4 regions of the Paenibacillus sp. FSL P2-0322 genome follow, and region 4 is predicted to be linked to each of the others. Evidence: a T-box and tRNA genes for the amino acid it is inferred to sense, from the RefSeq annotation. Region 4 holds a T-box; the other regions hold tRNA genes.
The links. A T-box is a leader RNA that pairs with one kind of tRNA and senses whether it is charged. The one in region 4 lies ahead of leuS (leucine--tRNA ligase), so its partner is inferred to be a tRNA-Leu.
Positions count from the first base shown of each region.

Region 1: it encodes a tRNA-Leu, which carries the amino acid that the T-box ahead of leuS (leucine--tRNA ligase) is inferred to sense. The anticodon was not compared.
Region 2: it encodes a tRNA-Leu, which carries the amino acid that the T-box ahead of leuS (leucine--tRNA ligase) is inferred to sense. The anticodon was not compared.
Region 3: it encodes a tRNA-Leu, which carries the amino acid that the T-box ahead of leuS (leucine--tRNA ligase) is inferred to sense. The anticodon was not compared.

Region 1 is NZ_CP150243.1:4,595,041-4,602,738, forward strand. Features, by position in the region: gene MKY24_RS20215 (SpoIID/LytB domain-containing protein) at 1-1,538, opposite strand, end outside; gene ruvB (Holliday junction branch migration DNA helicase RuvB) at 1,767-2,774, opposite strand; gene ruvA (Holliday junction branch migration protein RuvA) at 2,825-3,439, opposite strand; gene ruvC (crossover junction endodeoxyribonuclease RuvC) at 3,436-3,939, opposite strand; gene MKY24_RS20235 (BofC C-terminal domain-containing protein) at 4,170-4,874, opposite strand; tRNA gene MKY24_RS20240 (tRNA-Pro) at 4,989-5,062, opposite strand; tRNA gene MKY24_RS20245 (tRNA-Leu) at 5,070-5,149, opposite strand; tRNA gene MKY24_RS20250 (tRNA-Arg) at 5,162-5,238, opposite strand; tRNA gene MKY24_RS20255 (tRNA-Gly) at 5,244-5,318, opposite strand; tRNA gene MKY24_RS20260 (tRNA-Lys) at 5,354-5,429, opposite strand; tRNA gene MKY24_RS20265 (tRNA-Asp) at 5,458-5,534, opposite strand; tRNA gene MKY24_RS20270 (tRNA-Met) at 5,561-5,637, opposite strand; tRNA gene MKY24_RS20275 (tRNA-Val) at 5,667-5,742, opposite strand; tRNA gene MKY24_RS20280 (tRNA-Glu) at 5,753-5,824, opposite strand; tRNA gene MKY24_RS20285 (tRNA-Ser) at 5,842-5,933, opposite strand; tRNA gene MKY24_RS20290 (tRNA-Asn) at 5,937-6,012, opposite strand; rRNA gene rrf (5S ribosomal RNA) at 6,032-6,148, opposite strand; rRNA gene MKY24_RS20300 (23S ribosomal RNA) at 6,301-7,698, opposite strand, start outside.
Region 2 is NZ_CP150243.1:4,979,115-4,986,812, reverse strand. Features, by position in the region: rRNA gene MKY24_RS22155 (23S ribosomal RNA) at 1-1,213, shown strand, start outside; tRNA gene MKY24_RS22150 (tRNA-Asn) at 1,279-1,354, shown strand; tRNA gene MKY24_RS22145 (tRNA-Ser) at 1,358-1,449, shown strand; tRNA gene MKY24_RS22140 (tRNA-Glu) at 1,467-1,538, shown strand; tRNA gene MKY24_RS22135 (tRNA-Val) at 1,608-1,683, shown strand; tRNA gene MKY24_RS22130 (tRNA-Met) at 1,710-1,786, shown strand; tRNA gene MKY24_RS22125 (tRNA-Asp) at 1,802-1,878, shown strand; tRNA gene MKY24_RS22120 (tRNA-Phe) at 1,916-1,988, shown strand; tRNA gene MKY24_RS22115 (tRNA-Thr) at 2,011-2,086, shown strand; tRNA gene MKY24_RS22110 (tRNA-Tyr) at 2,092-2,177, shown strand; tRNA gene MKY24_RS22105 (tRNA-Trp) at 2,185-2,258, shown strand; tRNA gene MKY24_RS22100 (tRNA-His) at 2,276-2,348, shown strand; tRNA gene MKY24_RS22095 (tRNA-Gln) at 2,359-2,433, shown strand; tRNA gene MKY24_RS22090 (tRNA-Gly) at 2,441-2,512, shown strand; tRNA gene MKY24_RS22085 (tRNA-Cys) at 2,525-2,599, shown strand; tRNA gene MKY24_RS22080 (tRNA-Leu) at 2,611-2,689, shown strand; gene MKY24_RS22075 (hypothetical protein) at 2,947-3,444, opposite strand; gene MKY24_RS22070 (hypothetical protein) at 4,126-4,308, opposite strand; gene MKY24_RS22065 (MarR family transcriptional regulator) at 4,529-5,050, shown strand; gene sufC (Fe-S cluster assembly ATPase SufC) at 5,031-5,807, shown strand; gene sufD (Fe-S cluster assembly protein SufD) at 5,855-7,138, shown strand; gene sufB (Fe-S cluster assembly protein SufB) at 7,182-7,698, shown strand, end outside.
Region 3 is NZ_CP150243.1:435,299-442,048, reverse strand. Features, by position in the region: gene MKY24_RS02010 (GAF domain-containing protein) at 63-512, shown strand; gene MKY24_RS02005 (response regulator transcription factor) at 655-1,308, shown strand; gene MKY24_RS02000 (PAS domain-containing protein) at 1,301-2,404, shown strand; tRNA gene MKY24_RS01995 (tRNA-Gly) at 2,605-2,675, opposite strand; tRNA gene MKY24_RS01990 (tRNA-Pro) at 2,685-2,758, opposite strand; tRNA gene MKY24_RS01985 (tRNA-Arg) at 2,781-2,857, opposite strand; tRNA gene MKY24_RS01980 (tRNA-Cys) at 2,884-2,954, opposite strand; tRNA gene MKY24_RS01975 (tRNA-Gly) at 2,965-3,039, opposite strand; tRNA gene MKY24_RS01970 (tRNA-Leu) at 3,046-3,132, opposite strand; tRNA gene MKY24_RS01965 (tRNA-Lys) at 3,147-3,222, opposite strand; tRNA gene MKY24_RS01960 (tRNA-Gln) at 3,227-3,301, opposite strand; tRNA gene MKY24_RS01955 (tRNA-His) at 3,319-3,391, opposite strand; tRNA gene MKY24_RS01950 (tRNA-Tyr) at 3,411-3,496, opposite strand; tRNA gene MKY24_RS01945 (tRNA-Thr) at 3,501-3,576, opposite strand; tRNA gene MKY24_RS01940 (tRNA-Phe) at 3,603-3,675, opposite strand; tRNA gene MKY24_RS01935 (tRNA-Asp) at 3,742-3,818, opposite strand; tRNA gene MKY24_RS01930 (tRNA-Met) at 3,844-3,917, opposite strand; tRNA gene MKY24_RS01925 (tRNA-Val) at 3,948-4,023, opposite strand; tRNA gene MKY24_RS01920 (tRNA-Glu) at 4,030-4,101, opposite strand; tRNA gene MKY24_RS01915 (tRNA-Ser) at 4,134-4,225, opposite strand; tRNA gene MKY24_RS01910 (tRNA-Met) at 4,229-4,302, opposite strand; tRNA gene MKY24_RS01905 (tRNA-Asn) at 4,337-4,412, opposite strand; tRNA gene MKY24_RS01900 (tRNA-Ala) at 4,417-4,492, opposite strand; tRNA gene MKY24_RS01895 (tRNA-Ile) at 4,515-4,591, opposite strand; rRNA gene rrf (5S ribosomal RNA) at 4,628-4,744, opposite strand; rRNA gene MKY24_RS01885 (23S ribosomal RNA) at 4,896-6,750, opposite strand, start outside.
Region 4 is NZ_CP150243.1:4,109,518-4,117,215, reverse strand. Features, by position in the region: gene MKY24_RS18085 (S1-like domain-containing RNA-binding protein) at 1-195, shown strand, start outside; gene MKY24_RS18080 (class I SAM-dependent methyltransferase) at 199-972, shown strand; gene MKY24_RS18075 (tautomerase family protein) at 1,045-1,434, opposite strand; T-box leader at 1,619-1,876, shown strand; gene leuS (leucine--tRNA ligase) at 1,938-4,376, shown strand; gene comER (late competence protein ComER) at 4,357-5,202, opposite strand; gene MKY24_RS18060 (helix-hairpin-helix domain-containing protein) at 5,498-6,091, shown strand; gene MKY24_RS18055 (dCMP deaminase family protein) at 6,180-6,698, shown strand; gene MKY24_RS18050 (hypothetical protein) at 6,878-7,030, shown strand; gene MKY24_RS18045 (DNA internalization-related competence protein ComEC/Rec2) at 6,960-7,698, shown strand, end outside.

The sequences.
Region 1 (7,698 bases), 490 kb from region 4:
TCTAATACAATTATCTCTTCGCCCGGCTGCGCCTTGGCTATTGGTGTAACTGTCGATTGGATTTGGGGAATAGGACGCACATTTGTATTTTCCGCAGTGACGGTGATTTTGTCTAACCCCGCTTCTGTGACACCCTCCAGTTCCTTAGCATTATCCTCACGAATATAACCTGTCTTGCCACTGGAGAGAAGTACATGATACCATTCCTGTGCTCCTTTTTGTGCCGAAGTATCCCCCGAGCTGTCTACGCTGGCAAAGGCTTCGCCACCACTGTTCCACACTTCGGAAGCATCTGCTGTCACACCGCCCGCATTAGATGAAAATACAGCTTCGACCACTTTGCCGCCACTTTTAATGACTTCACCAGCTGTTGCATCTACAGCCTCATTGACATTGGCATGTTCCGAGCTCTTACCGTTGTAAGCCTGGCTTAACGTACCATCTACTACATTGCCGATCTGAAACCGATTGCCTTGGGCAAGCGCGTAGCTACGAGCCGCTACCGCTTGAGCCTTGAGCGCTTCATCTGGCCATGAGGAATAGACCTCTGCTCCTACCACGGAATACAAATACTGCTCCAAAGGAACTTCGTTCACAAGCGCCAGCTGGCCTGACGTCATGCCGATCTCCATCTCGCCGCGATATGTACGCTGGGATCTTTCGACCACTTGTATTCCATTATTACCGCCGTTAACAATTACCTTGCTATTATCAGAACCACTTAGCATGTAATGAGACATCACCTGCGAGCCAGTCGTGACTCCTGCTTCCTGTCTTATAATGAGGCCGGTTTGAGTAGCATTAACTTTAGACAGCGTGAGTCTCGGCTGCTTGCTCTCCAGTTCTGTTTTCAAAGCCGACAGCTTGCTGTCATTACTTTCTTCTCCAACCCATACAGCATACTGGCCTCTTGATTGAATCACAGTAAAAGCATCAAAGCCCGCCGCAGCAATTGTCGTTCGAACGAGATTAGCTTCCTGCTCGCTTCCGTAGCTTCCTGTGGACCAATGCTTGTTTCCCTTAACCTCGGGCTGCGCTCCGGTTGCGGAGGAAATCCGCTGTACAGCAGCCTGCGCAGACTGTTCACTAGCATATATTCCCGCGTACACTTGATACACAGAGCTACCATTTTTTGAACCGATAAAAACCGTAGGTTTATCATTAGTCTTTTGCAGGGCTTGGGCCGCTTTTATCGCCGCTGCTTCATTTCCTTCAAGTACCTTCACCCGATAGCTGTCTACACTAAAACGAACCGTACTGTCTGGCAGTCCCATCCAAGTTTGAAAACTGCCTCCACTGTTCTGTCCAACACTCAGACCTCCTGATGATTTCAAGGTTACAGCGGGAACTGTCGCTTTATATTTGCTACCTAGATCCGCAAAAATCACTACACGAATATCCTCTTGGGCGGCAGCAGCGTGAACGCCCGAAGACCAAGGTATGCACACTGTAGCTAATACCATAATCGCTGCTGCTCGTTTGGCCCGGCCCATCCATGCACCGAAAATACTTTTTCGGTTAAATGCTTCTCCACTCATTTCTGGCTCCCCCAATCTAGCTGTCTAGCACTTATATTGCGTAATTTATCGGGATCTCGACCCTTGTCTGTCCCTTTAAATACATCGGCGGAATAAACCAAAATATGAACCCGCTCGAATCTTACTTACATTCTCACTTCCCTCAATCATCCGTCAGCCGATATCGTATTCACCATACTTGCGTGTAACCATGCAATGATTTTTTTAAAAGTGCATCATGTTTCCTAATCACCGTGGATCCGTTGGCATTGGGATTCCAAGGTGGCCATATGCCGCCGGAGTCACTGTTCGCCCCCGAGGCGTTCTTTGTAAAAGGCCAATTTGTAACAAATAGGGCTCGTATACATCCTCAATTGTCTGGCTCTCCTCACCAATGGTTGCAGCAATTGTGTCCAATCCTACAGGCCCGCCCCGGAATGAATGAATCATGGCCTTAAGCATTTTATGATCAATTTCATCAAGCCCGAGTGGGTCTATTTGAAGCCTCTTTAGCGCCTCTGCAGCTAACTCAGAATGAATAATACCGTCTCCGGCAACCTGGGCAAAATCACGCACCCTTTTTAACAGTCGGTTGGCAATACGCGGTGTCCCCCGTGAACGCAATGCGATTTCCTCTGCCGCATCCCCGACAATTTCAATCTCCATAATATCCGCGTTCCTGGACACGATGTAAGCCAGCTCGTCTGTCGTATAAAACTCTAATCGACTAATAACACCAAACCGATCACGCAATGGTGCAGAGAGCAGCCCAGCGCGCGTAGTGGCCCCTATAAGGGTAAAGGGTGGCAAATCCAGACGGACCGAGCGTGCACTCGGGCCTTTACCAATCATAATGTCCAGCGCAAAATCCTCCATTGCAGGATACATGACTTCTTCCACCGTACGATGAAGGCGATGAATCTCATCAATGAACAAAACATCACCCTCTTGAAGATTGGTCAGCAATGCTGCCAAATCTCCCGGTCTTTCAATTGCAGGACCTGAAGTCGTACGCAGATTAACCCCCAACTCATTGGCGATAATGTTAGCAAGAGTTGTTTTACCCAACCCCGGCGGTCCGTACAACAGTACATGATCCAACGCTTCTTTACGCATTTTGGCCGCTTCAATATATACTTTCAGATTTTCCTTAACCTGATTTTGCCCGATATATTCATTTAGATAACGGGGGCGAAGGCTCAGCTCCGCCGTCTGGTCTTCCATCATCAAATTGGCGGAAATAATCCGGTCATCCATATTCCATCGCTCCTCTTTTCACCAGACATTTGTTAACGGACATCAGCGTCCTATCCGGCAAACAACAGTTGCAAAGCCCGCTTCATCAAAATATCAGCAGATTCATCAGGTTTCGCATCTTTCTTCATTCTGCTCCATACCTTATCCAACTCAGCATCAGTGTAACCCAGCGCCTTGAGCGCCTCACGGGCCTCGCCCCAATATGAACCTTCGCCTTCTTCTACGACAGGCTCAGCAAACAATCCGGTTGCCATCCCCAACGAGCCAATACCGTCGAGCTTATCTTTCAAATCCAGAATCATACGTTGTGCCGTCTTTTTACCGATCCCCGGTAACTTGGTGAGAAATGTGATATTCTCCTGATAAATCGCCGTTACCACATGAGCAGGCGTACCGCCTCCTAAAATACCAAGCGCAACACGCGGTCCAATACCAGATACATCAATCAGTTTACGGAACAGCTGCTGCTCCTCACGAGTCGCAAAACCGAACAGTAAAATAGCATCTTCCCTTACATGATGGTGAATGTAAATGACCACTGAACCTTCAGTTTTGGCGAACGCGTAAGGATTCGGACAAAATACCCGGTACCCTACACCTTGCACATCTAAAACGACATATTCATTTTCCAAATGGGCCACAGAACCACGCAAGAAATCTATCATTTTCGCAATACCTCATTTAATTTTGAATTTAGTCCATAAGAATGCGCATGACAAATAGCCACCGCCAAAGCATCCGCTACATCGTCCGGTTTGGGCACAACTTGAAGCTTTAGAAACATTCTAACCATTTCTTGTACCTGTTTCTTCTCAGCCTTACCATACCCTACAATAGCCTGCTTTACCTGCATCGGCGTGTATTCACCTATAGGCAAATTACGTTGTTTTGCAGCTAGTAGCAGCACCCCACGTGCCTGACTTACAGACATAGCAGTTGTAACGTTGCGATTAAAAAAGAGCTTTTCCAGTGCTACCGCATCAGGCTTATATTTATCTATTAATTGCAACATGCCTTCATACACATGAAGCAGCCTTTCTTCTTCCGGTGTATGGGCCTCCGTCTGGATGCAGCCATACTGTACAGGAACCACCTTGCTGCCAATCTTGTCTACAAATCCGAAGCCCACAATGGCAATGCCCGGATCAATTCCTAAAAAACGCAAAAAAATCTCTCCCCTATCGCTCAAACATGGCGTAACTAAACAATAGCCAGACGTTATCCTTAATATAATCATGGCCAAATACCATATAAAGCGAACATATGTGTCGTTCTTTTCATTATAACAAAACTTTGTATCTAATAGAGGAAAAAATTTAAACGTGAGTAAAAACATAAAAAGAGACGCTTCAAGCCTCACCTCATGGGCAATGCCTAACGTCTCCGTAGTTGTAATCAATAGTGCTGCTTTAATACCCTTTGTGTTCGCTCCACGGCAAAGTCACTAAAAGTGGAGATTACACTGTTATACTCATTTATATCCTGTACACGGATCCCCTGCTGAAGTTGTTTATACACCCCTTCTGGCAAGGCCGTCTCCATGGAACCCACATCCAATTGAAAAAAAGTGCGGATAACTTTTTCTCTTTTAGGTAGCCCTTCATACAATGTAAGCTGGCCGTCAGTGCTCAAACCCATGTATCCACGCTCTTTGCATGACTCTGACAAGTCTTCCACCCTGCGCTCCAGCCACACCTCTCCTTTGGTATTAAGTCGCCCCTTCCAATCGGGATGTTGCTTCAGTAAGGTCTCTAGCTGCTGTGAACTTAGTGTTCCCAAGGAAAGTGTTTCCGTACCACACACGTAGGTGGTTAATAGACGGGTCTTCCTGCTTATACCGGAAGCACGAATACTTTGCAGTAGTTGCATCTGTGAGGAGTGATCTTCAGTTGGGCTCAGATGTGAAGCCTCCTTCATGCTCTCCTCAGCCATGACGGTAGTAGCGAGTGGCTGTGACAACATAGCCTGCAAATAATTCGAAAACAGAATACCCAACCCTGCCAGCAAACAAGCCGCACCAAAAATGCTAAAAGCCCACACTGTTCTTCTCCACTGTTTCCAGCGCCGTTTCATCTGTTTTTTCCAACTTAATCGCTTCACAGTAATCCCTTCCGTCCCACTTTTTGTGTTAGTGTGACCTGACGATTACTGATTTATACAAAAAGATATGAATATAACAAAAAAGCCGCTGCTTCCAGCGACTTTCCTTTTGAATCGGGATGACACGATTTGAACATGCGACCCCCTGGTCCCAAACCAGGTGCTCTACCAAGCTGAGCTACATCCCGAAATAGATGCCGGTGAGAGGACTCGAACCTCCACGGTTTCCCTCACGATTTTGAGTCGCGCGCGTCTGCCAATTCCGCCACACCGGCTTATGAAGTTAATGGCGCGCCCTGAGAGATTCGAACTCCCGGCCTTTTGATTCGTAGTCAAACGCTCTATCCAGCTGAGCTAAGGGCGCAAATATGGAGCGGACGACGGGAATCGAACCCGCGACCCTCGCCTTGGCAAGGCGATGCTCTACCGCTGAGCCACGTCCGCAATATCATTATATCCATGACATATAAGTTCATGAATGGTGAGCCATGAAGGACTCGAACCTTCGACACCCTGATTAAAAGTCAGGTGCTCTACCAACTGAGCTAATGGCTCCCAACAGGGTAATATAACTTTGTAAAAATGGCGGAACTGACGGGATTCGAACCCGCGATCTCCTGCGTGACAGGCAGGCATGTTAGGCCTCTACACCACAGTTCCATAGCAGTTTACATTCAAAAGTTAATTGGTTGCGGGGGCAGGATTTGAACCTGCGACCTTCGGGTTATGAGCCCGACGAGCTACCGAACTGCTCCACCCCGCGATAATATTAGGGACTGCTATTTAAATAAATGGTGGAGGCTGAGGGGCTCGAACCCCCGACCCTCTGCTTGTAAGGCAGATGCTCTCCCAGCTGAGCTAAGCCTCCATACTACTTATGACCCGTAGGGGATTCGAACCCCTGTTACCTCCGTGAAAGGGAGGTGTCTTAACCCCTTGACCAACGGGCCATACAATAAAATAATTATGGCGGAGAGAGAGGGATTCGAACCCTCGAGACGCTTTTGGCGCCTACACGATTTCCAATCGTGCTCCTTCGGCCAACTCGGACACCTCTCCATATGGCTCCCCGAACAGGACTCGAACCTGTGACAACTCGATTAACAGTCGAGTGCTCTACCAACTGAGCTATCAGGGAATAATAATCATAAAGCTCTGCTTGGCGACGTCCTACTCTCCCAGGACCCTGCGGTCCAAGTACCATCGGCGCTGGAGGGCTTAACGGTCGTGTTCGGGATGGGTACGTGTGGAACCCCTCCGCTATCGCCACCAAACATGAATTTACACTGTAAATTCTTCCGTACGGTTATTCGGTTCATCACTTATCGTGTGAATGAATAGCCATGCGCTTATTGTATGTCACTTGTACATACTTTCAAGGTTACACCCTGAAAACTGGATCCGAAACTCATTTGCGTTTTATTCTTAGGATAAGCCCTCGACCGATTAGTATTGGTCAGCTCCATGCATTACTGCACTTCCACCCCCAACCTATCTACCTCGTCGTCTTCAAGGGGTCTTACTAATTGGGAAATCTCATCTTGAGGGGGGCTTCACGCTTAGATGCTTTCAGCGCTTATCCCTTCCGTACATAGCTACCCAGCGGTGCTCCTGGCGGAACAACTGGTACACCAGCGGTACGTCCATCCCGGTCCTCTCGTACTAAGGACAGCTCCTCTCAAATTTCCTACGCCCACGACAGATAGGGACCGAACTGTCTCACGACGTTCTGAACCCAGCTCGCGTACCGCTTTAATGGGCGAACAGCCCAACCCTTGGGACCTACTTCAGCCCCAGGATGCGATGAGCCGACATCGAGGTGCCAAACCTCCCCGTCGATGTGGACTCTTGGGGGAGATAAGCCTGTTATCCCCAGGGTAGCTTTTATCCGTTGAGCGATGGCCCTTCCATGCGGTACCACCGGATCACTAAGCCCGACTTTCGTCCCTGCTCGACTTGTAGGTCTCGCAGTCAAGCTCCCTTCTGCCTTTGCACTCTTCGAATGATTTCCAACCATTCTGAGGGAACCTTGGGGCGCCTCCGTTACTCTTTAGGAGGCGACCGCCCCAGTCAAACTGCCCACCTGACACTGTCCTCGCACCGGATCACGGTACCAAGTTAGAACCTAGATACGATCAGGGTGGTATCCCAAGGATGCCTCCTCTCAAGCTGGCGCTCAAGATTCAACGGCTCCCACCTATCCTGTACAGATCGTACCCAAATTCAATATCAAGCTGCAGTAAAGCTCCATGGGGTCTTTCCGTCTTGTCGCGGGTAACCTGCATCTTCACAGGTATTAAAATTTCACCGGATCTCTCGTTGAGACAGCGCCCAAGTCGTTACGCCATTCGTGCGGGTCAGAATTTACCTGACAAGGAATTTCGCTACCTTAGGACCGTTATAGTTACGGCCGCCGTTTACTGGGGCTTCGGTTCATAGCTTCGCCCGAAGGCTTACCACTCCCCTTAACCTTCCAGCACCGGGCAGGCGTCAGCCCGTATACTTCGCCTTGCGGCTTCGCACAGACCTGTGTTTTTGCTAAACAGTCGCTTGGGCCTTTTCACTGCGGCCCCCTCGGGCTATTCACCCTACCGAGGCACCCCTTCTCCCGAAGTTACGGGGTCATTTTGCCGAGTTCCTTAACGAGAGTTCTTCCGCGCGCCTTAGAATTCTCTTCTCGCCTACCTGTGTCGGTTTGCGGTACGGGCACCTTCTCCTGGCTAGAGGCTTTTCTTGGCAGTCTGAGATCATGACCTTCGCTACTACAATTTTCGCTCCCCATCACAGCCCAGCCTTACGATGTGCGGATTTGCCTACACACCAG
Region 2 (7,698 bases), 870 kb from region 4:
GGAACTCGGCAAAATGACCCCGTAACTTCGGGAGAAGGGGTGCCTCGGTAGGGTGAATAGCCCGAGGGGGCCGCAGTGAAAAGGCCCAAGCGACTGTTTAGCAAAAACACAGGTCTGTGCGAAGCCGCAAGGCGAAGTATACGGGCTGACGCCTGCCCGGTGCTGGAAGGTTAAGGGGAGTGGTAAGCCTTCGGGCGAAGCTATGAACCGAAGCCCCAGTAAACGGCGGCCGTAACTATAACGGTCCTAAGGTAGCGAAATTCCTTGTCAGGTAAATTCTGACCCGCACGAATGGCGTAACGACTTGGGCGCTGTCTCAACGAGAGATCCGGTGAAATTTTAATACCTGTGAAGATGCAGGTTACCCGCGACAAGACGGAAAGACCCCATGGAGCTTTACTGCAGCTTGATATTGAATTTGGGTACGATCTGTACAGGATAGGTGGGAGCCGTTGAATCTTGAGCGCCAGCTTGAGAGGAGGCATCCTTGGGATACCACCCTGATCGTATCTAGGTTCTAACTTGGTACCGTGATCCGGTGCGAGGACAGTGTCAGGTGGGCAGTTTGACTGGGGCGGTCGCCTCCTAAAGAGTAACGGAGGCGCCCCAAGGTTCCCTCAGAATGGTTGGAAATCATTCGAAGAGTGCAAAGGCAGAAGGGAGCTTGACTGCGAGACCTACAAGTCGAGCAGGGACGAAAGTCGGGCTTAGTGATCCGGTGGTACCGCATGGAAGGGCCATCGCTCAACGGATAAAAGCTACCCTGGGGATAACAGGCTTATCTCCCCCAAGAGTCCACATCGACGGGGAGGTTTGGCACCTCGATGTCGGCTCATCGCATCCTGGGGCTGAAGTAGGTCCCAAGGGTTGGGCTGTTCGCCCATTAAAGCGGTACGCGAGCTGGGTTCAGAACGTCGTGAGACAGTTCGGTCCCTATCTGTCGTGGGCGTAGGAAATTTGAGAGGAGCTGTCCTTAGTACGAGAGGACCGGGATGGACGTACCGCTGGTGTACCAGTTGTTCCGCCAGGAGCACCGCTGGGTAGCTATGTACGGAAGGGATAAGCGCTGAAAGCATCTAAGCGTGAAGCCCCCCTCAAGATGAGATTTCCCAATTAGTAAGACCCCTTGAAGACGACGAGGTAGATAGGTTGGGGGTGGAAGTGCAGTAATGCATGGAGCTGACCAATACTAATCGGTCGAGGGCTTATCCTAAAATAAAACGCAATGAGTTTCGGATCCAGTTTTCAGGGTGTAACCTTGAAACAAATGCTTAATATTCCCTGATAGCTCAGTTGGTAGAGCACTCGACTGTTAATCGAGTTGTCACAGGTTCGAGTCCTGTTCGGGGAGCCATATGGAGAGGTGTCCGAGTTGGCCGAAGGAGCACGATTGGAAATCGTGTAGGCGCCAAAAGCGTCTCGAGGGTTCGAATCCCTCTCTCTCCGCCATAATTATTTTATTGCATGGCCCGTTGGTCAAGGGGTTAAGACACCTCCCTTTCACGGAGGTAACAGGGGTTCGAATCCCCTACGGGTCATAAAAAATATCATAAAAGAACTTGCAATAAAAAGTTCATTATGGTATAATATGAGAAGTGCTTAATTGTGGAGGCTTAGCTCAGCTGGGAGAGCATCTGCCTTACAAGCAGAGGGTCGGGGGTTCGAGCCCCTCAGCCTCCACCATTTGAAAATTAAATATTTATTATTGTCGCGGGGTGGAGCAGTTCGGTAGCTCGTCGGGCTCATAACCCGAAGGTCGCAGGTTCAAATCCTGCCCCCGCAACCAATTAAAATTTATTATGGAACTGTGGTGTAGAGGCCTAACATGCCTGCCTGTCACGCAGGAGATCGCGGGTTCGAATCCCGTCAGTTCCGCCATTAGTAATACAACGTTTAATGAAGAGCCTTATAATAAGGCTCGGTAGCTCAGTCGGTAGAGCAGAGGACTGAAAATCCTCGTGTCGGCGGTTCGATTCCGTCCCGAGCCACTTTTAATTGAATATTTTATGTGCCGGTGTAGCTCAACTGGTAGAGCAACTGACTTGTAATCAGTAGGTTGGGGGTTCAAGTCCTCTCGCCGGCACCATTTTTGGAGGATTAGCGAAGTGGCCAAACGCATCAGACTGTAAATCTGCTCCCTTACGGGTTCGGTGGTTCGAATCCATCATCCTCCACCAGTTTTATAGGGGCATAGTTTAAAGGTAGAACAACGGTCTCCAAAACCGTTGGTGTGGGTTCAATTCCTGCTGCCCCTGCCAATTATTCATTACTTGCGGCGGTCGTGGCGAAGTGGTTAACGCACCGGACTGTGACTCCGGCATTCGTGGGTTCAAGCCCCATCGGCCGCCCTTTACTTATTGGGGATTAGCCAAGCGGTAAGGCAACGGACTTTGACTCCGTCATGCATAGGTTCAAATCCTATATCCCCAGCCATCTTTATGCGGACGTGGCTCAGCGGTAGAGCATCGCCTTGCCAAGGCGAGGGTCGCGGGTTCGATTCCCGTCGTCCGCTTTGTTACACTCTGGCGCCATAGCCAAGTGGTAAGGCAAAGCTCTGCAAAAGCTTTATTCCCCAGTTCAAATCTGGGTGGCGCCTCCATAATTGAATATGCCGGCGTGGCGGAATGGCAGACGCGCTCGACTCAAAATCGAGTGGGAAACCGTGGAGGTTCGAGTCCTCTCGCCGGTATTAACTAAAAGAGTTCATTAGAGATAATCTCTAGTGGGCTTTTTTTATTTGAGCTTTAGTACCCCACTCATTGCTTGAGCTGAAGACACCTTTGAGTTGTATTCGAAATGCGAATAAATATTTGCCGTTGTTGCATAATCGCTGTGGCCTAACCATTCCTGAACTTCTTTCATGCTTACCCCTAATACATCTACATAAATATACTCCAGGTATTCAAGACAATAAGAATTGTCAGAAGATAAGCGATAGGATTCCTGTTATTCCTTCATACGAATCAGAAGCTCATAGAACGTGTTCACCAGTGGCAGTATACGGTGACTGGCTTTATTCTTGGTTCGGTCCTTTTCAATTTCAATATATCTACCATTCAAATTGCCCGATGTGGCGGTATGTTTAATATTAATAGTCCAATTCAATAAATCAATAGACGACCATTTTAATCCTACGACCTCGCTTCGGCTTAGCCCATAAAAGGCAGCCAGGATAACGAAAAGTTCAATTCTTTCGCCTCGAATTACTGCGAGGAGTTGATTCAGCTCCTCGGCATTGTAGAAGCTCACGACGTAATTGTTCTTTTTTGGGCTTTCAACTAAGTCAGGGAGATTCGCCACAATCAGCTTTATTTTCACGGCATACTGAAGGGCTCTGCAAATGTTCGCGTGGTAATGAATAACGGTATTGGCGCTGACACCTTGCACATTCATTTCATGGGTATACAAGGTCTGAAAATCCTCTGTAGTTAAATCATCAAGCAATACATCCCTTTCTCTCGGAAAAAGGATCTACGCGGCCTTTTACAGTGTCGGAATAGGAGATATAGGAGATAAGCCCGATACTGTTTTTCATCATCTCTAGCCATTGAAGCATAAAGTCTGCGAACAGCCTTTTGCTATTACCGGATGGAGTAGCCGCTTTTACTCTTACAGCATATCTTCGTTTTCAACCGCGAGTGCTTGTCCTTCCATATGATAATTCTTCCTGGCTTCCTGAAGCAAGATTTCGGCTCTTTTCTTGGTTCCTTTTATCTTAAGCCCCGTAGGGATCCATTTTGGTTATCGTTTACCATTCTCATCTTTACAGTTAGGCGGATGTCCCGTTGCGCTTTCTCCTCTTCCAACAACTCCAGAGGGTGAACCCGATCCTTTTTCAAATACCGGTTGAGCTTCGGAATGGATTTGCTACAAAAGTGGTAGCTGAATCCGCCGATGGATTGCTTTAGCGCCCAGAAGGTGCATTTGATTTTGAACCGGGCGGTATAAAGTTCGATGATCTAGGTCGCCTCCAGTGTCAGATCGGTGCTGGCTAGAATGGAGCATCGCCTGTTCGGATTCACCAGCAAAAACCACAGTTTTTGGTATACTCTTTGGCCCCATAACATATCCAGACACAGGTAACTGACGGATTATTCATTGCCATACATGCTCACGATAGCGTACTCAAACGCTGCGGTACGGCTTTAAAACAGCTCGGCCAAGCACCACCTTTGTCCTCTTTTTACGGTAGCGACCCCGGTCTGTGGCAGGTGTACCATGACGTTCATAGGCAACGGTATTGGACTTGGCTTCGGTTACCATATCCATCCGGGTGCTGCCGAATTGATCAGAGGTAGGCAAAACCATTTCCGGGACGTGCCCTAGTCAAAACACAGCATGAGGCCGATGACAATGACAACAAACCCATGAAAAGCGCCTCCAAAATTGCGTCACATTTAACACAATTGATATTGATTATCAATATCAATTGTGTTAATATAATTTTGTTCACTAGTGAACAAAAAATAATCTAATGGTGACACTGAACTTGGTCTGCAACTACTACAAGAGAGGGGAGATTGGGAAATTGGAGTTTCAAAATCATTTTAAAGGTCATCTTTACGAGCAATATATTAAAATGCTACATCTGAATGAGCTGTATACTGAACAAGAATTTAACTCGTTTCGGCAACAGGCCAGAAAGTACCAGATTGACATGCTCTCCAACAATATTACTAGTGTACACGTTATTGATTGCATTGGTGATTATGAACCGATAAATCATACCGGGATTGTGGAGAAGATGGGGTTGTCCAAAGCTAGCATTACTAAAATTAGTGCAAAGCTGCTGGAAATGGGCTTCATTATGAGAAGTCAACTGAACAGCAATCGTAAGGAGATTTACTTTAGTTTAACGGATAAGGGAAGACACGTTTATCATTTGCATAAAGAACTGCACAAAGAAAAAGAAGAAAGGTTTTACCAATTCATTGAATCCTATTCAGAGGTTGAGCTGCAGACTATTGGAAAATTTATGAGTGATTTGGTGGCGCGTGCCGAAGAATACTCCGAAGGGAAGTTTACGATAAATGACGACATTAAAGATTGAGGAATTAAGATCCAAGATTGAAGGGAAAGAAATTTTAAAAGGGCTCACACTGGAGATTCATGGCGGAGAGATTCATGCGATTATGGGGCCTAATGGGACGGGAAAAAGTACATTGGCTTCAGCTTTAATGGGCCATCCCAAATATGAGGTTACTGGCGGTAAGGTGACGCTGGACAATGAAGACCTTCTGGAGATGGAGGTGGATGAGCGTGCCCAGGCAGGCTTGTTCCTCGCTATGCAATACCCAAGTGAAATTGCTGGCGTGACCAACTCGGACTTTCTCAGAAGTGCCATCAATGCACGGCGTGAAGAAGGCGATGAGATATCCTTAATCCGTTTTATCCGTGAAATGGAGAGCAAAATGAAGGGGCTGGAGATGAACCCGGAATTTGTGCATCGTTATTTGAATGAGGGATTCTCTGGCGGTGAAAAAAAGCGGAATGAGATTTTGCAAATGATGCTACTTGAACCCAAGTTTGTGATCCTGGATGAAGTGGACTCAGGGCTTGATATTGATGCACTGCGTATTGTGGCCAATGGCGTAAATGAGATGCGCAGCCCGGATAGAGGCTTTTTAATCATCACCCATTATCAACGACTGTTGAATTATATTACCCCGGATTTTGTGCATGTCATGATGCAAGGCCGGATAGTTAAATCTGGCGGTCCGGAGCTTGCCCACCGTTTGGAGGCTGAAGGGTACGATTGGGTGAAGGAGGAACTTGGGATTACGGATGAGACGGTAAGGGAAGCTTAAAAGCCGGAGAGGAGGAACAGCACGTGGATATACAAGCTAGAGTTTCAATGAATGTGGACGATTTACGCGCATGGTCAAGCGCTAAGGATGAACCTCGTTGGCTGATTGAACGCCGCGTTCACGCACTCGAACTGGCAGGGACGCTGGAGTTGCCTAAAGTGGAGAAAATCAATCTCGAAAAATGGGATATCTACGAAAGTGGAGATTACAAAGCTGAGAATGCGTGGTCTAGTTTGGAGGAAGCGCCGGAGGTTGTTCGAGGTTTGGTTGCTTCTCCGGTGAAAGGCGGACTAATCGTTCAGTTCAACTCGGATGTAGTGTATACGAAATTGTCCGAGAGCTTAGCCGCCCAGGGAGTCATTTTAACGGATCTGCATACTGCGGCAAAAGAGCATGAGGAGCTGGTTCAACGTTATCTCTTTCAGGCAGTAAAGCCAGAAGAACATCGTTTATCTGCTGCACACAGTGCCTTATGGAGTGGTGGCGTTTTTCTATATGTCCCAGACGGTGTAGAGGTTGAAGCACCTATTCAAGCGATCTTTCTTAACGATACAAGCGGTGTGTGTTTTGCTCCTCACGTCTTAATTGTGGCAGGGAGCAACAGCAAGATCACTTATGTGGATAATTGTGTATCGAGTGGTGATGATGTCAAGGTATTGCATAACGGTGTGACGGAGGTCTTCGCGGGGGCGGGCTCAAAGGTGCAAGTAGCTTCGGTTCATCAGCTTGCTGCAACTACAACAGATTTCACCCAGCGACGGGCGGTCGTTCTTGCTGATGGGGGTGTGGAATGGATTATTGGTGAGATGAACAATGGTTATACCGCCAGCGATACCAAGACTTTGCTACAAGGCAACGGGGCGGTCTCCGACAATAAGGTGATTGCTATTGGCACGGGCAATCAAAAATCGAGCTATACAACTCAAGCTCAGCATTTTGGCAGAAGCTCGGTAAGCCAGATGATTACGCGTGCAGTCATGCTTGAAGAAGCTACGGCCATTATTAACGGCATTACAAAGATTGAAAAAGGCGCAACCCATTGTGATGGTCAGCAAACAGAACGCGTGCTTATGCTAAGTCCTAAAGCTCGCGGCGATGCCAATCCGATCCTGCTGATAGATGAGGATGATGTAACCGCGGGTCATGCTGCATCCGTGGGGCAAGTAAATGCAGAGCAAATCTATTATCTGATGTCGCGCGGGATATCACGGAGTGAAGCCGAACATCTTGTTATTTTCGGATTTCTCGCTCCTGTCATTTCGGAGATCCCGCTGGAAGGTGTTCGCAGTCGCCTAAAAGATTTAGTGGAAAGCAAGCTCGGCAGATCATAGCAAATCAAAATGAATCTTGAAAGGTTAAAAAGGAGTGATACTAATGGCTAAAAAAGCACCAGATATGGGCGAATATAAATATGGGTTTCGCGACAAGCACCAGTCTATTTTTCAATCTGGAAAAGGTCTGACGGAAGAGATTGTCCGGGAAATTTCCCGGATCAAGGAAGAGCCGGAGTGGATGCTCAATTTTCGGTTGAAAGCTTTGAATCAATTCTACAAAATGCCGATGCCTGAATGGGGAGCGGATTTGACCGGGCTAAATCTTGATGACATCCAGTATTACGTTCGCCCTTCTGAAAAACAGGGAAAGACCTGGGAGGAGGTTCCTTCCGAGATCAAAGCAACCTTTGACAAGCTGGGAATCCCTGAAGCGGAGCAAAAGTTCCTGGCGGGCGTATCCGCTCAATATGAGTCGGAAGTAGTTTATCACAGCATGCGGAAAGAACTGGAGGATCAGGGCGTTATTTTCCTTGATACGGATAGTGCATTAAAGCAATACCCCGAAGTGTTTAAGCAACATTTTGGGACGATCATCCCTCCTGCCGACAATAAATTTG
Region 3 (6,750 bases), 2.4 Mb from region 4:
TAACTGTCGGAACTACAATGAATTAGAGATATAGTTTGGTTATGAAAAAGGATGTGTCTTCTATGCTACAAATAACGGATGAAATGCGAAAAGAACTGAATCAGTTGAGAGATACTATTTATGGTGATCTCACTGCCCTTGCATTTATGTCCAAGTCGGGTGGTAAGTTGCATTGGTATTACGCCTCCGGTAGCCGAAGCAATCGCTATCGTCTTATTTCTTTTAAGATTGGCCATGGTATTGCCGGGATGGCTGTTCGCTTGGGACGTACCGTGACTGTAAGTGCTTTGCTATCAGGTAGTATACGTTTGCGTCAGGAATGTGCACTAATGCTGGCCGAGCAGCTTCACTCTGCTGTTGCTATTCCCTTTTCCAGCACAGGGGATCTGCCCAACGGTGTGCTGCTTCTTGGTAATCGTGATGTGAGGATGTTCACAGAGTCTGATGTAGCCGAGGCCACTCAAGTCGCTCAACGCCTTAGCCAACTATGTGCTTACCCTCTTACTCCATAGATCAACAATGTTCTGTAGATAATGAAACTCATAAAATACTTGATATCACTGTCCCTAACTATCTTTGTTGATTGAAATCCCTAAAATTTGCTATGATTATGACAAAACGCACGGTTTTTTTACCGTTCGAGGGGATGACAAATTGATTCGTATACTAGTAGTGGATGATCACGTTGTCGTACGTTCTGGCCTCATGGCCCTATTGGACGGCAAAAACGGTATCAAGGTAGTAGGAGATGCAGCAGACGGGGATGAGGCAATCCACAAGGCAGTGGAGCTACAACCTAATGTCGTGCTCATGGATTTTAGCATGCCACCTGGCAAAGATGGTCTCACGGCAACCACTGAATTAAAAAAAAAGTTGCCCGACACAGAAGTCCTTATTTTAACAATGCATGATGATGAAGAATATCTGTTCCGGGCCATTCAGGCTGGAGCATCCGGATATATTTTAAAAAGCGCACCTCACGAGGAGTTGCTCGCTGCCATCCAGTCTGTAGCCGAGGGTAGTGCCTACTTGTACCCGAATGCAACCAAACGACTGATGAGTGAATATCTGGACAAAATCAAACAGGAAGGCATAGCCGGACCCTATGAATCCCTATCTGAGCGGGAAAAGGAGATTCTATCGTGGGTAGCCAAAGGATATGCCAACAAGGAAATTGCCGAGCACCTAGTGATTAGCGTCAAAACCGTAGAGTCCCATAAAAGTAACCTTATGGAGAAGCTTAACTTGAAAACACGACCTGAGCTAGTCAAATTCGCACTAAAAAAGGGGCTGCTCCATTATGAATGAACCTTCTAATCCTTTACTGCAGCATGCCTTTGGTGAATCAACCGATACATTGCTGAATGATCTAGAAATTTATATACCAGAGTCCCCTTTTCTCCATGCACTACGTAACTCACTCCACCAACTATCCAATCTAAAATTTGCTCTAGATACGTCTTCCATTGTTGCTTTGACCGATCATCGAGGTATTATTCAGTACGTGAACGACAAGTTTTGTGAGATTTCGCAATACAGTCGTGAAGAGCTGATCGGTCAGGATCATCGTCTCATTAATTCAGGCTATCATACCCCTGCCTTCATGAAAAACCTGTGGACTACAATCCGTTCAGGTGAGGTATGGCAAGGAGAAATACGTAATCGTGCTAAAGATAACAGCTACTACTGGGTGAATACTACGATCGTTCCGTTTATGGACGAGGAAGGTAAACCCTATCAGTACTTAGCGATCCGCAATGAGGTCACTAAACTGAAGAAAGTAGAAGCAGAACTCCAGTCTATGATGACGCAAGTCATGCAAATACAGGAAGAAGAACGTAAACGCTTTTCAAGAGAGCTACATGATGGGATAGGACAAAGCTTGTTTTCACTTATTATTCAGTTAGATAGCCAACTTGCCGAACAACCTAGTGCTGCTCTGGAGAGTCTTCGTTCGCAGGTGACCGACATCATCAAAGATGTTCGTGGTCTAGCGTGGGAACTTCGTCCCTCAGTTCTGGATGATTTGGGTGTCGTCCCAGCTATAAGAACCTATATTGAAAACTTCTGTTCTCATTACGGGATTGAGGTGCATTTTCAATGCACTCTACGTAAACGCCTTGATATTCGCAAGGAAATAGCAATTTATCGGATTGTACAGGAGGCATTAACGAATGTAGCCAAATACGCAGATGTAGCGGAGGCATATGTCGACGTTGAGGATCAAGATGAAATGATACAAGTGACCATTCGGGATGAGGGCATTGGATTCTCTGGAAAGTCCCAAGGAGAGGGAGTTGGATTGTTCAGTATGGAAGAACGAGCTAGAGGGGTAGGGGGATTTATGAGCATGACCTCTGCTCCAGATGAGGGAACCTCCATCCAGCTGACCATTCCCGTGTAAAAACTGTCCACTAGATCGGTTATCGGTGTATACCAGTTGTATGATCAGAACGATATACACCGATACCGAGATTATGAATAATCAACACATTGTGGGTACATGAAGATAAATACAAAAAAAGAGAGAGCTCTGTCCCCAGACAGGCTCTCTTTATTTATAAGGTGTCACCACTGAGGCAACAAGAATCCGCTATAGCAAAAAGCGGGTGATGGGAATCGAACCCACGCTACCAGCTTGGAAGGCTGGAGTTCTACCATTGAACTACACCCGCAAATCAGTATCGGGATGACACGATTTGAACATGCGACCCCCTGGTCCCAAACCAGGTGCTCTACCAAGCTGAGCTACATCCCGACATTATACTTTTTTTAAGAAATGGCGCGCCCTGAGAGATTCGAACTCCCGGCCTTTTGATTCGTAGTCAAACGCTCTATCCAGCTGAGCTAAGGGCGCATATTTAAATCCATAATGAGCAGTCAAGGCGCCACCCAGATTTGAACTGGGGATGAAGCTTTTGCAGAGCTTTGCCTTACCACTTGGCTATGGCGCCGTATGGATAATGGAGCGGACGACGGGAATCGAACCCGCGACCCTCGCCTTGGCAAGGCGATGCTCTACCGCTGAGCCACGTCCGCAAAATATGGTGCGGTCGAGAGGACTCGAACCTCCACGGGGGTTAGCCCACACGGACCTGAACCGTGCGCGTCTGCCAATTCCGCCACGACCGCAAAATAATTATAAATGGTGAGCCATGAAGGACTCGAACCTTCGACACCCTGATTAAAAGTCAGGTGCTCTACCAACTGAGCTAATGGCTCTTAATGGCTGGGGATATAGGATTTGAACCTATGCATGACGGAGTCAAAGTCCGTTGCCTTACCGCTTGGCTAATCCCCAATAAATTAAGAATAAAGGGCGGCCGATGGGGCTTGAACCCACGAATGCCGGAGTCACAGTCCGGTGCGTTAACCACTTCGCCACGACCGCCATATGATTATGAAAAGACTGGTGGAGGATGATGGATTCGAACCACCGAACCCGTAAGGGAGCAGATTTACAGTCTGATGCGTTTGGCCACTTCGCTAATCCTCCAAAATGGTGCCGGCGAGAGGACTTGAACCCCCAACCTACTGATTACAAGTCAGTTGCTCTACCAGTTGAGCTACACCGGCACATTACTCATTTCCCACTTGAAAGGTGGCTCGGGACGGAATCGAACCGCCGACACGAGGATTTTCAGTCCTCTGCTCTACCGACTGAGCTACCGAGCCATATTTTGTTTTATTACTACACCATATAATCCGCACTATATATGTCAACTATATATGAGATTAAAATGGCGGAACTGACGGGATTCGAACCCGCGATCTCCTGCGTGACAGGCAGGCATGTTAGGCCTCTACACCACAGTTCCAGAGGCATTTCCAATAGGAAATTAATTGCGGGGGCAGGATTTGAACCTACGACCTTCGGGTTATGAGCCCGACGAGCTACCGAACTGCTCCACCCCGCGACATTAAAAGGGATTTATCAAATTTTCTTATGGTGGAGGCTGAGGGGATCGAACCCCCGACCCTCTGCTTGTAAGGCAGATGCTCTCCCAGCTGAGCTAAGCCTCCATATTATGACCCGTAGGGGATTCGAACCCCTGTTACCTCCGTGAAAGGGAGGTGTCTTAACCCCTTGACCAACGGGCCTTACAAAATAAGTTCTGATTCCAATAAATTTATGGCGGAGAGAGAGGGATTCGAACCCTCGCACCACTTTCGCAGTCTAACCCCTTAGCAGAGGGTCCCCTTATAGCCACTTGGGTATCTCTCCGAGTAGCGGCAGAGGGGATCGAACCCCCGACCTCACGGGTATGAACCGTACGCTCTAGCCAGCTGAGCTACGCCGCCACCTTATATATAAAAGTCAGAAATATTCAAAACATGGCTCCCCGAACAGGACTCGAACCTGTGACAACTCGATTAACAGTCGAGTGCTCTACCAACTGAGCTATCAGGGAATATTGGTGGAGCCAAGCGGGATCGAACCGCTGACCTCCTGCGTGCAAGGCAGGCGCTCTCCCAGCTGAGCTATGGCCCCAATCTTTTTGTTATTCTAGAAGTGGTGGGCCTTAGTGGACTCGAACCACCGACCTCACCCTTATCAGGGGTGCGCTCTAACCAGCTGAGCTAAAGGCCCTAACATGTAAAACTTCATCATCCTTTAAAGGATATCGCTTGGCGACGTCCTACTCTCCCAGGACCCTGCGGTCCAAGTACCATCGGCGCTGGAGGGCTTAACGGTCGTGTTCGGGATGGGTACGTGTGGAACCCCTCCGCTATCGCCACCAAACATGAATTTGCTGTGCAAATTCTACCGTACGGTTATTCGGTTCATCACTTATCGTGTGAATGAATAGCCATGCGCTTATCATATGTCACTTGTACATACTTTCAAGGTTACACCCTGAAAACTGGATCCGAAACTCATTTGCGTTTTATTTTAGGATAAGCCCTCGACCGATTAGTATTGGTCAGCTCCATGCATTACTGCACTTCCACCCCCAACCTATCTACCTCGTCGTCTTCAAGGGGTCTTACTAATTGGGAAATCTCATCTTGAGGGGGGCTTCACGCTTAGATGCTTTCAGCGCTTATCCCTTCCGTACATAGCTACCCAGCGGTGCTCCTGGCGGAACAACTGGTACACCAGCGGTACGTCCATCCCGGTCCTCTCGTACTAAGGACAGCTCCTCTCAAATTTCCTACGCCCACGACAGATAGGGACCGAACTGTCTCACGACGTTCTGAACCCAGCTCGCGTACCGCTTTAATGGGCGAACAGCCCAACCCTTGGGACCTACTTCAGCCCCAGGATGCGATGAGCCGACATCGAGGTGCCAAACCTCCCCGTCGATGTGGACTCTTGGGGGAGATAAGCCTGTTATCCCCAGGGTAGCTTTTATCCGTTGAGCGATGGCCCTTCCATGCGGTACCACCGGATCACTAAGCCCGACTTTCGTCCCTGCTCGACTTGTAGGTCTCGCAGTCAAGCTCCCTTCTGCCTTTGCACTCTTCGAATGATTTCCAACCATTCTGAGGGAACCTTGGGGCGCCTCCGTTACTCTTTAGGAGGCGACCGCCCCAGTCAAACTGCCCACCTGACACTGTCCTCGCACCGGATCACGGTACCAAGTTAGAACCTAGATACGATCAGGGTGGTATCCCAAGGATGCCTCCCTTCAAGCTGGCGCTCAAAGTTCAACGGCTCCCACCTATCCTGTACAGATCGTACCCAAATTCAATATCAAGCTGCAGTAAAGCTCCATGGGGTCTTTCCGTCTTGTCGCGGGTAACCTGCATCTTCACAGGTATTAAAATTTCACCGGATCTCTCGTTGAGACAGCGCCCAAGTCGTTACGCCATTCGTGCGGGTCAGAATTTACCTGACAAGGAATTTCGCTACCTTAGGACCGTTATAGTTACGGCCGCCGTTTACTGGGGCTTCGGTTCATAGCTTCGCCCGAAGGCTTACCACTCCCCTTAACCTTCCAGCACCGGGCAGGCGTCAGCCCGTATACTTCGCCTTGCGGCTTCGCACAGACCTGTGTTTTTGCTAAACAGTCGCTTGGGCCTTTTCACTGCGGCCCCCTCGGGCTATTCACCCTACCGAGGCACCCCTTCTCCCGAAGTTACGGGGTCATTTTGCCGAGTTCCTTAACGAGAGTTCTTCCGCGCGCCTTAGAATTCTCTTCTCGCCTACCTGTGTCGGTTTGCGGTACGGGCACCTTCTCCTGGCTAGAGGCTTTTCTTGGCAGTCTGAGATCATGACCTTCGCTACTATAATTTTCGCTCCCCATCACAGCCCAGCCTTACGATGTGCGGATTTGCCTACACACCAGCCTCACTGCTTAGACGGACATCCATCAGTCCGCGTCACTACCCTACTGCGTCACCCCATCGCTCATAACGGATTACGGTGGTACAGGAATTTCGACCTGTTGTCCTTCGACTACGCCTATCGGCCTCGCCTTAGGTCCCGACTTACCCTGAGCGGACGAACCTTCCTCAGGAACCCTTAGGCTTTCGGCGGATCTGATTCTCACAGATCTTTTCGTTACTCATACCGGCATTCTCACTTGAATGCAGTCCAGCGCTCCTTACGGTACACCTTCAACCCGCATTCAACGCTCCCCTACCCCTGATGCAAGCATCAAGCCATAGCTTCGGTGGTGTGTTTAGCCCCGTTACATTTTCGGCGCAGAGTCACTCGACCAGTGAGCTATTACGCACTCTTTCAATGGTGGCTGCTTCTAAGCCAACATCCTGGTTGTCTGTGCAACTCCACATCCTTTCCCA
Region 4 (7,698 bases):
GAGCGTCCGGGCGGCGGCATGCCTTATTCCGACGCAACACCGCCGGATATTATCAAGCAACGGTTTGGTATCAGTAAATCCGCCTTCAAGCGTGCGATGGGCAAGCTGATGAAGGAAGGACTGGTTACACAAAAGGAAAACTGGACCTACCTGGTGGAGAATATACCTGAACCGAAGGACGGGAATGGGGAATAAAAAATGGCTTCTTACCGGAAGTTTGCCTATGTGTATGATGAGCTGATGCAGGACATGCCGTACCCGGACTGGTTGCGCTTTGCACGGCAGGCTTGGGATCAGTACGGTATGCCTCATACGGTGGCCGAGCTGGGCTGCGGAACGGGTTCAATTACGATCCCCCTGGTTAACTCGGGCTTCGAGGTGGCTGGAATCGACTTATCCTCTGACATGCTGGCAGTAGCCCGTCGCAAAATGGAAACCACTCCACAGGGACAGCGATTGTTTCGTGAGGGAAGCGTTCGCTGGATACAGCAGGATATGAGAGAATGGATTTTACCCGAGCCTGTGGATTCTGTAATTTCTTTTTGCGATTGTCTGAATTACTTGTTGGAGGAAGAAGATATAATTTCTACTTTTCGCAGAACGCATGCTGGTCTAAAGCCTGGCGGAACCTTCTTGTTCGATGTACATCATCCTCAGACGTTTTTACGTTATGATGAAGAGCAACCATTCGTACTGGATGAACGCTCTATCTCGTATATCTGGACATGTGCGTTGGACACTCCCCGTTGTGAAATTGAGCATCATCTTAGTATCTTTGCGAAAGCAGAACAAGAAGGACGCGATCTATACCAGCGTTTCGAGGAAATACATGTTCAACGTGCCTATGACCCAGACTGGATGAAGGCAGAATTGTCCAAAGCGGGTTTTCGTGATGTGAAGGTATATGCGGATTTTGAATGGGTAGAAGCAGAAGATGACGCGGCGAGACTGTTTTATGTTGCTGTAAAATAGCAAGGCTTCATTTAGCGAGTATGGGAAAAGAAAGACGCTTTTCATGATGACATGAAGGGCGTCTTTTTGCACTCATATATTCACTTTATAGCTCAGCTGAAGCTCATCACCCGGTACACCCCGAATGCCCCAGTTCTGTTTGGGTGTTTCAAATATAGTAATCTCAAGATCCTGTGGAGAAATACCCAAAAGATCGTTAATTCTTTGGAATAACAGGTTAATGAGTTGCTTCTTAGCTTCTGTCGTTCTGCCTTCAAAGATACTGATTTCAATAATGGTGTACGCCTCAGAGCGACCATCGGCATATATAAAGTCTTCCTGATCCATAGGAAAAAAACGTTGAAACCTCTTGTCAGGAGGATATTTGAACGCATCCACCACAGCAGAATGAATCACCTCTGAAAGTTGCTTTTTGATTGGATTTAGAGTTTCTTTTATTCCGTAAATTTTAATCTGTGCCATTTCTCAGCTCACCTTTCTTATCTCAACTCATCTCAACTTGAAGCGATTTAATTCGAAATCATTATAAAACATTCGTATGCATGTGTCATGAACAATTAGTATGAAGAGGGTCTTTAACACCAAAGGTAGTCCTTATTTGACTTTTTTCGCGGTTTTCAATATAATAGTGCCATTATTAACGGTTAAACAATCGCTGATGAGGAATAGTAGCTTTGTCTGGACATGTAGAGAGCTGGCGGGTGGTGCAAGCCGGTTGACAGTGCAAAGTGAACTCGCCTCGGAGATATGCGTCCAACGCAGGAACGCCCTATACAGGTGCTTGTATCCTGTTATTAACCCGCATCGGATCACCTCCGTTATCAGGTGCAAAGGGAGTAGAACGCGAAGAACGCTTTCTGCTAACTAGGGTGGTACCACGGGAATATAACCTCTCGTCCCTAGCGCTGACACGCTACGGGATGCAGAGGTTTTTTTGTTGCATACCGTTTGAGGAGGAAAAGACAATGACAGACACACAGCCGAAGCACGGCTATCAACCGCAAAGTATTGAACCAAAATGGCAGAAATATTGGGATGAGAACAAGACGTTCCGTACCGGGGAAGAGCCGGGCAAACCGAAGTTTTATGCTTTGGATATGTTTCCGTACCCATCTGGAGCCGGCCTACATGTAGGCCACCCAGAGGGCTACACAGCTACGGATATTGTTTCACGATATAAAAGAATGCGCGGCTACAACGTACTGCATCCGATGGGTTGGGACGCCTTCGGTCTGCCTGCCGAGCAGCATGCGCTGGATACAGGGGAGCACCCACGCGAAATTACGGTGAAAAATGTAAATAACTTCCGCCGTCAAATCAAATCGCTCGGCTTCTCCTACGACTGGGATCGTGAAATCAGCACGACGGATCCTGATTATTACAAATGGACACAGTGGATCTTCATCCAGCTGTACAAGCGCGGCCTTGCATATGTAGCTGAAGTACCTGTGAACTGGTGCCCGGCGCTGGGAACGGTGCTAGCGAATGAAGAAGTTATTGACGGTAAGAGTGAGCGTGGCGGTCATCCGGTCGTCCGTAAACCAATGCGTCAATGGATGCTGAAAATTACGGAATACGCGGATCGTCTGCTGGAGGATCTGGAGGAACTGGATTGGTCTGAGAGTATTAAGGATATGCAGCGGAACTGGATCGGTAAGTCTACCGGGGCAGAGGTTCGTTTTCCAATTGAAGGCTATGACGAGCAACTCACAGTGTTTACAACCCGTCCAGATACACTGTTCGGCGCAAGCTACTGTGTGCTGGCACCAGAGCAGGAATTGGTGGATATTATCACTACGCCTGAGCAAAAGGATGCTGTGCAACAGTACCGTGAACAAGCTGCTCGTAAAAGCGATCTGGAGCGTACGGATCTGGCCAAGGATAAAACAGGCGTATTCACAGGAGCTTATGCAGTGAACCCGGTGAACGGCGAAAAGCTGCCGATCTGGATTGCTGACTATGTACTTGCAGGCTACGGAACTGGAGCGATTATGGCTGTACCTGCTCACGATGCGCGTGACTGGGAATTTGCCAAGCAATTTGGATTGAATATCATTGAGGTTGTCCAAGGTGGAGATGTCGCTAATGAGCCATATACTGAGGATGGACCGCACGTCAATTCCGGCCCGCTGAATGGACTTACCAACGAGGAAGCGATTCCGAAGATGATTGAATGGCTGGAAGCTGAGGGCAAAGGACACGGTAAAGTCACCTATCGCCTGCGTGACTGGCTGTTCAGCCGTCAACGCTATTGGGGCGAGCCGATTCCGGTAATTCATCTGGAAGATGGAACGATCAAAACGGTTCCTGAGGACCAACTTCCGCTCGTACTGCCGGAGATGGACAATATCAAGCCTTCAGGTACAGGTGAATCCCCACTGGCGAACGCAACAGATTGGATCGAAACCATTGATCCTGAGACAGGTATGAAAGCACGCCGCGAGACAAATACAATGCCGCAATGGGCAGGCAGTTGCTGGTATTACCTGCGCTTTATTGATCCGAAAAATGACAAAGAGCTTGTATCCAAAGAGAAACAACGTGAATGGATGCCTGTTGATTTGTATATTGGCGGAGCGGAACATGCGGTTCTTCACTTGCTGTATGCCCGTTTCTGGCATAAGGTACTGTATGATATCGGCGTAGTGGAAACGAAAGAGCCTTTTTATAAGCTGGTCAACCAGGGTATGATTTTGGGCAACAACAATGAAAAAATGAGTAAATCACGCGGTAATGTCATTAATCCTGATGATATTGTCAATACGTTTGGCGCCGATACGCTGCGTATTTATGAGATGTTTATGGGGCCGCTGGAAGCGACCAAGCCATGGAATGAGAATGGGGTAGAGGGAGCACATCGTTTTCTGTCCCGCGTATGGCGCCTGTTTGTTTCCGAGGATGGTAGCCTGAACGATAAAATTACAAATGACGGCGGTAGCGATGAGTTCAATCGTACTTGGCATAAAACGCTGAAAAAAGTAACCGAAGATCTGGATGCACTGCGCTTCAATACAGCGATCAGCCAGCTGATGATCTTCACCAACGATGCATACAAAGCAGACCTTCTGCCGCGTGCAGCAATGGAAAACTTCGTGCAAATGCTGTCGCCGCTTGCACCCCATCTGGCCGAGGAATTGTGGCAGCTGCTGGGGCACAATGATAGCATTACCTACGCGGCCTGGCCTGCTTATGATGAAGCATGGACGGTGGACGCCGAAGTGGAAATTGTTGTGCAAGTGAATGGTAAAATTGTGCAGCGTGCAACGATTGCCAAGGATCTTGATGCTAAAGCGATGGAAGCATTCGCTGTGTCGTTGGACAATGTTCAGCAGGCACTGGCCGGCAAAACGATCCGCAAGGTAATTGCTGTTCCAGGTAAGCTGGTTAATATTGTTGCCGGTTAATTGGCTTTAAGCCGAAGGAGACATCCACCTTTTGCATGTCTTCTTCATACTTGTTGTGCGTGGCCTGTATCAGCTCGGGAAAGACACTATGCAGGCTGATGTCCAACAGTGCGAGAGCTTCGGCAGTAATACCTCCGGGAACCGCTACTCTGGCCTGTAACTCGGCTGGTGTCATCCCGCCTTCCGTGAGCAGCTTTCCAGTGCCGATGATCATTTCACCGGCCAGGGCGCATAGCTCCGTACGGTCTATACCTGTAGCTTGAACTGCGGCTTGAATCCACTGGTCCATAAAAAAGGCCAAGAAAGCAGGACCGCAACTCGAAAAATCCGACGTGATTCGAGTATAAGATTCTTTAACCCGAATCGGCCTGCTGATGTGGGACATAAGCTCTTCCAGAAGGGTGCGGTCCTCCTCTGTAATCCGGCTTCCATGGATGCATAGTGAGGCTCCGCTGCCCACTTGGTGGGTGATACTGGGAATAATTTTGGACACTTTGGCTTTCAGTGCATGCTCCAAAATACGAATCTGCACCGGGCTTGTGATAGATACGACGATTTGCTCTTCTGTAATGACGTTGCGTATTTCATCCGTTACGGCTTTTGATTCCAGCGGCTTCACACAGATAAACAAAACATCGCTTTCCGCTGCCGTTTCACGGTTGCTTTGGGCTGCATGCAAACCTGGATAACGACGGGCTAGCTCGGTTACCTTGGAATGCGTTCGATTGCTTGCTGATATTTGCTGCGGCTTGAGTGCGTTAGAATTAATAAAAGACTCAATTAGCAGACTTCCCATGCTGCCAGTCCCGATAAATCCAACTTTCATTGTTCAACGTCCTCCTTTCATACTTTGCGGTATAGACGCTGTGCTGTCAGCTGTCATTCTTCTTAGTGTATGCGCCTGGTCTTGGCCGACATGACGAATTTTATGTCTGAGCATGTTAGATCGTGCCCGGGGTCGTACCACTTATTTGTGAAAATGCTCACAGCGAAACCGTATGGAGGTTGTTTGCACCCTCCGGTTTAACGGGAATTGGACAGACTTGCTCTGTTTGATTGAGACGGTGTTTTCAGTCGGCTCAATTTCCCGAAATCCATGTGGAGTAGGGGACGATACGGAAATGAAACGCGTATGGACAGGAACAGCGATAACGCTTGCTGTAATCGGGAGTGGACTTATTTTATTTGCCGGAGGACAGCGCTCTGAGCCGCAAGAGGAGTGGACTTTACTTAACCATAAGGTGGAGCAGGCTGTGGCGATGGATTCAGAGCCAAATGAGTCGCAGCGCAGCAGTGACTATGCCCAGAAAAAGCCTGCTGTAAAAGAACCCTCAGACAAAGCTGAGCGCAGTAGGAATGCCGAAGCCGCTGACAATGTGAAACGTGATACTGTGCAGATTTCTACTGGTGTATCTGCTGCTGCGAATCCGAGCTCAGACACAGGTATTGTTAGTTCGAGTGGTGCAACGACGAGTAGGACCAATACGGTAAGTGATTCGGTTACTACACCCGTTTCCGGCGAAAAAAAGGTAAACATCAACACGGCGACTGCTGCCGAGTTAATGGAGCTACCAGGGGTTGGGGCTAAAAAAGCCGAGGCTATTTTGAACTACCGTAATCAGCATGGGGCGTTCAAACGTGTGAACGATTTGGATCATGTAAAGGGAATCGGAGCTAAAATGTTGGCGAAAATGAAGCCGTATGTCAGCTTGTAACTTATATAAGATTACAATGTACAGGCCCTGAGAACGGCGGTAGCGGATATGGTTTACGTTTTAACTTGTTTATACGGGAGAGATGGAAATGAGTGCAGATGTACGCAAGGACTGGGACACCTATTTCATGGATATCGCTTATATGGTATCCACCCGTTCGCGCTGTGCGCGGCGTCATGTTGGAGCCGTACTTGTACAAGGTAAAAAGCTCTTGGGGACAGCCTATAATGGAGCACCATCCGGGGTGCCTGACTGTTCTGAGGCAGGCTGTATGATCTCAGAGGAGTATGAGGTCATTCACCGTGATGGGCGCGAGGAAATGGTTAAGAAGCAGCGTTGTATTCGCACTATTCATGCGGAGCAGAACCTGCTACTGTTTACTGACCGAATTGATCGTGAAGGCTCTTCAGTATATGTCACCGACCAGCCATGCTGGACGTGTGCCAATATGTTGGCGAACAGCGGTATTGTGGAGATTGTATACCACAGACCTTATCCCAAAGATGCCGACAAGGTTCGTGCTATGATGGAGGAAAAGGGAATCGCCTTTCGTATGCTGAAGACCTATCATCCACCGAAAGAAACGCTGATGGATGTAATGAATTAAAAAGTAAACGAGGAAGAACCTCTGACAAATGCTATTTTGTCAGAGGTTCTTTTTGTTTTGTGTTTTTTGGACAGAAAGCAATGTTTCCTACCGGAAGGTGATTGTATTCAAGCTAAACTTGTGTTAACTAGACCTATATTGACCCTTACTGTTTGTTGGATTACAGGAAGTGCAGGGGCATGTCTGTATTCTGGACGGATGCTTTTGTTGCTCTGGGCGGGGGTTACCCTGATCTTTCCGCTTATAGCTTTATGGATGAAAATCCCCATCCGGCATATGGTATTACTTTGGCTTGCATTCAGCGGTGGTGGATTTCATTGGTATTGGCATGATACGCATAATGTTAGCAGTATTCCCGATGCTCTCCATGTATCGTCTTCTATGGTGGAAGACATGTCTGTTCAAGCAGCAGGGCTTATCGCTTCTGAAGTACAGGTAGATGGTGATCGAACACAGTTTGAGATGAGAGTCACCTCAATCAATCACTACGGAAGTCATTCGAAAAAGGACGAGAATCGTGCACTAATTTCGGAACAGGTCATTGTTCATATCAAGTTGGCTGCCAAGCAGGAACAGCAACTTGCGGCAGCGTGGCAACGTGGAGATGCAATCCTACTGCGTGGCACCTTAAAGGCTCCTGCAAAAGCGGGGAACTTTGGTGGCTTTGATTACAGTGAATACCTGCACACACAGGAAATCCACTGGCTTTTCAAAGGCGATGGGGCAGCCTCGTTACAGAAGCAGGAGGCTTCACTGTGGAACCGCTACACTTTGTTCAGATGGAATGATCAGCTTAGGGAGCAGCTAGGGCAGAGAATGGAATCGGCATTTACATCACTTCATCACGCAGGATATATGAAAGGACTGGTACTTGGGGTAACAGATGAGTTGGACCCAGCAACGTATAACGAGTTTACGCAGCTTGGTTTAACGCATATTTTAGCAATATCGGGGATGCATGTGGCGGTATATGCAGCTACACTATTATATTTACTCAAGC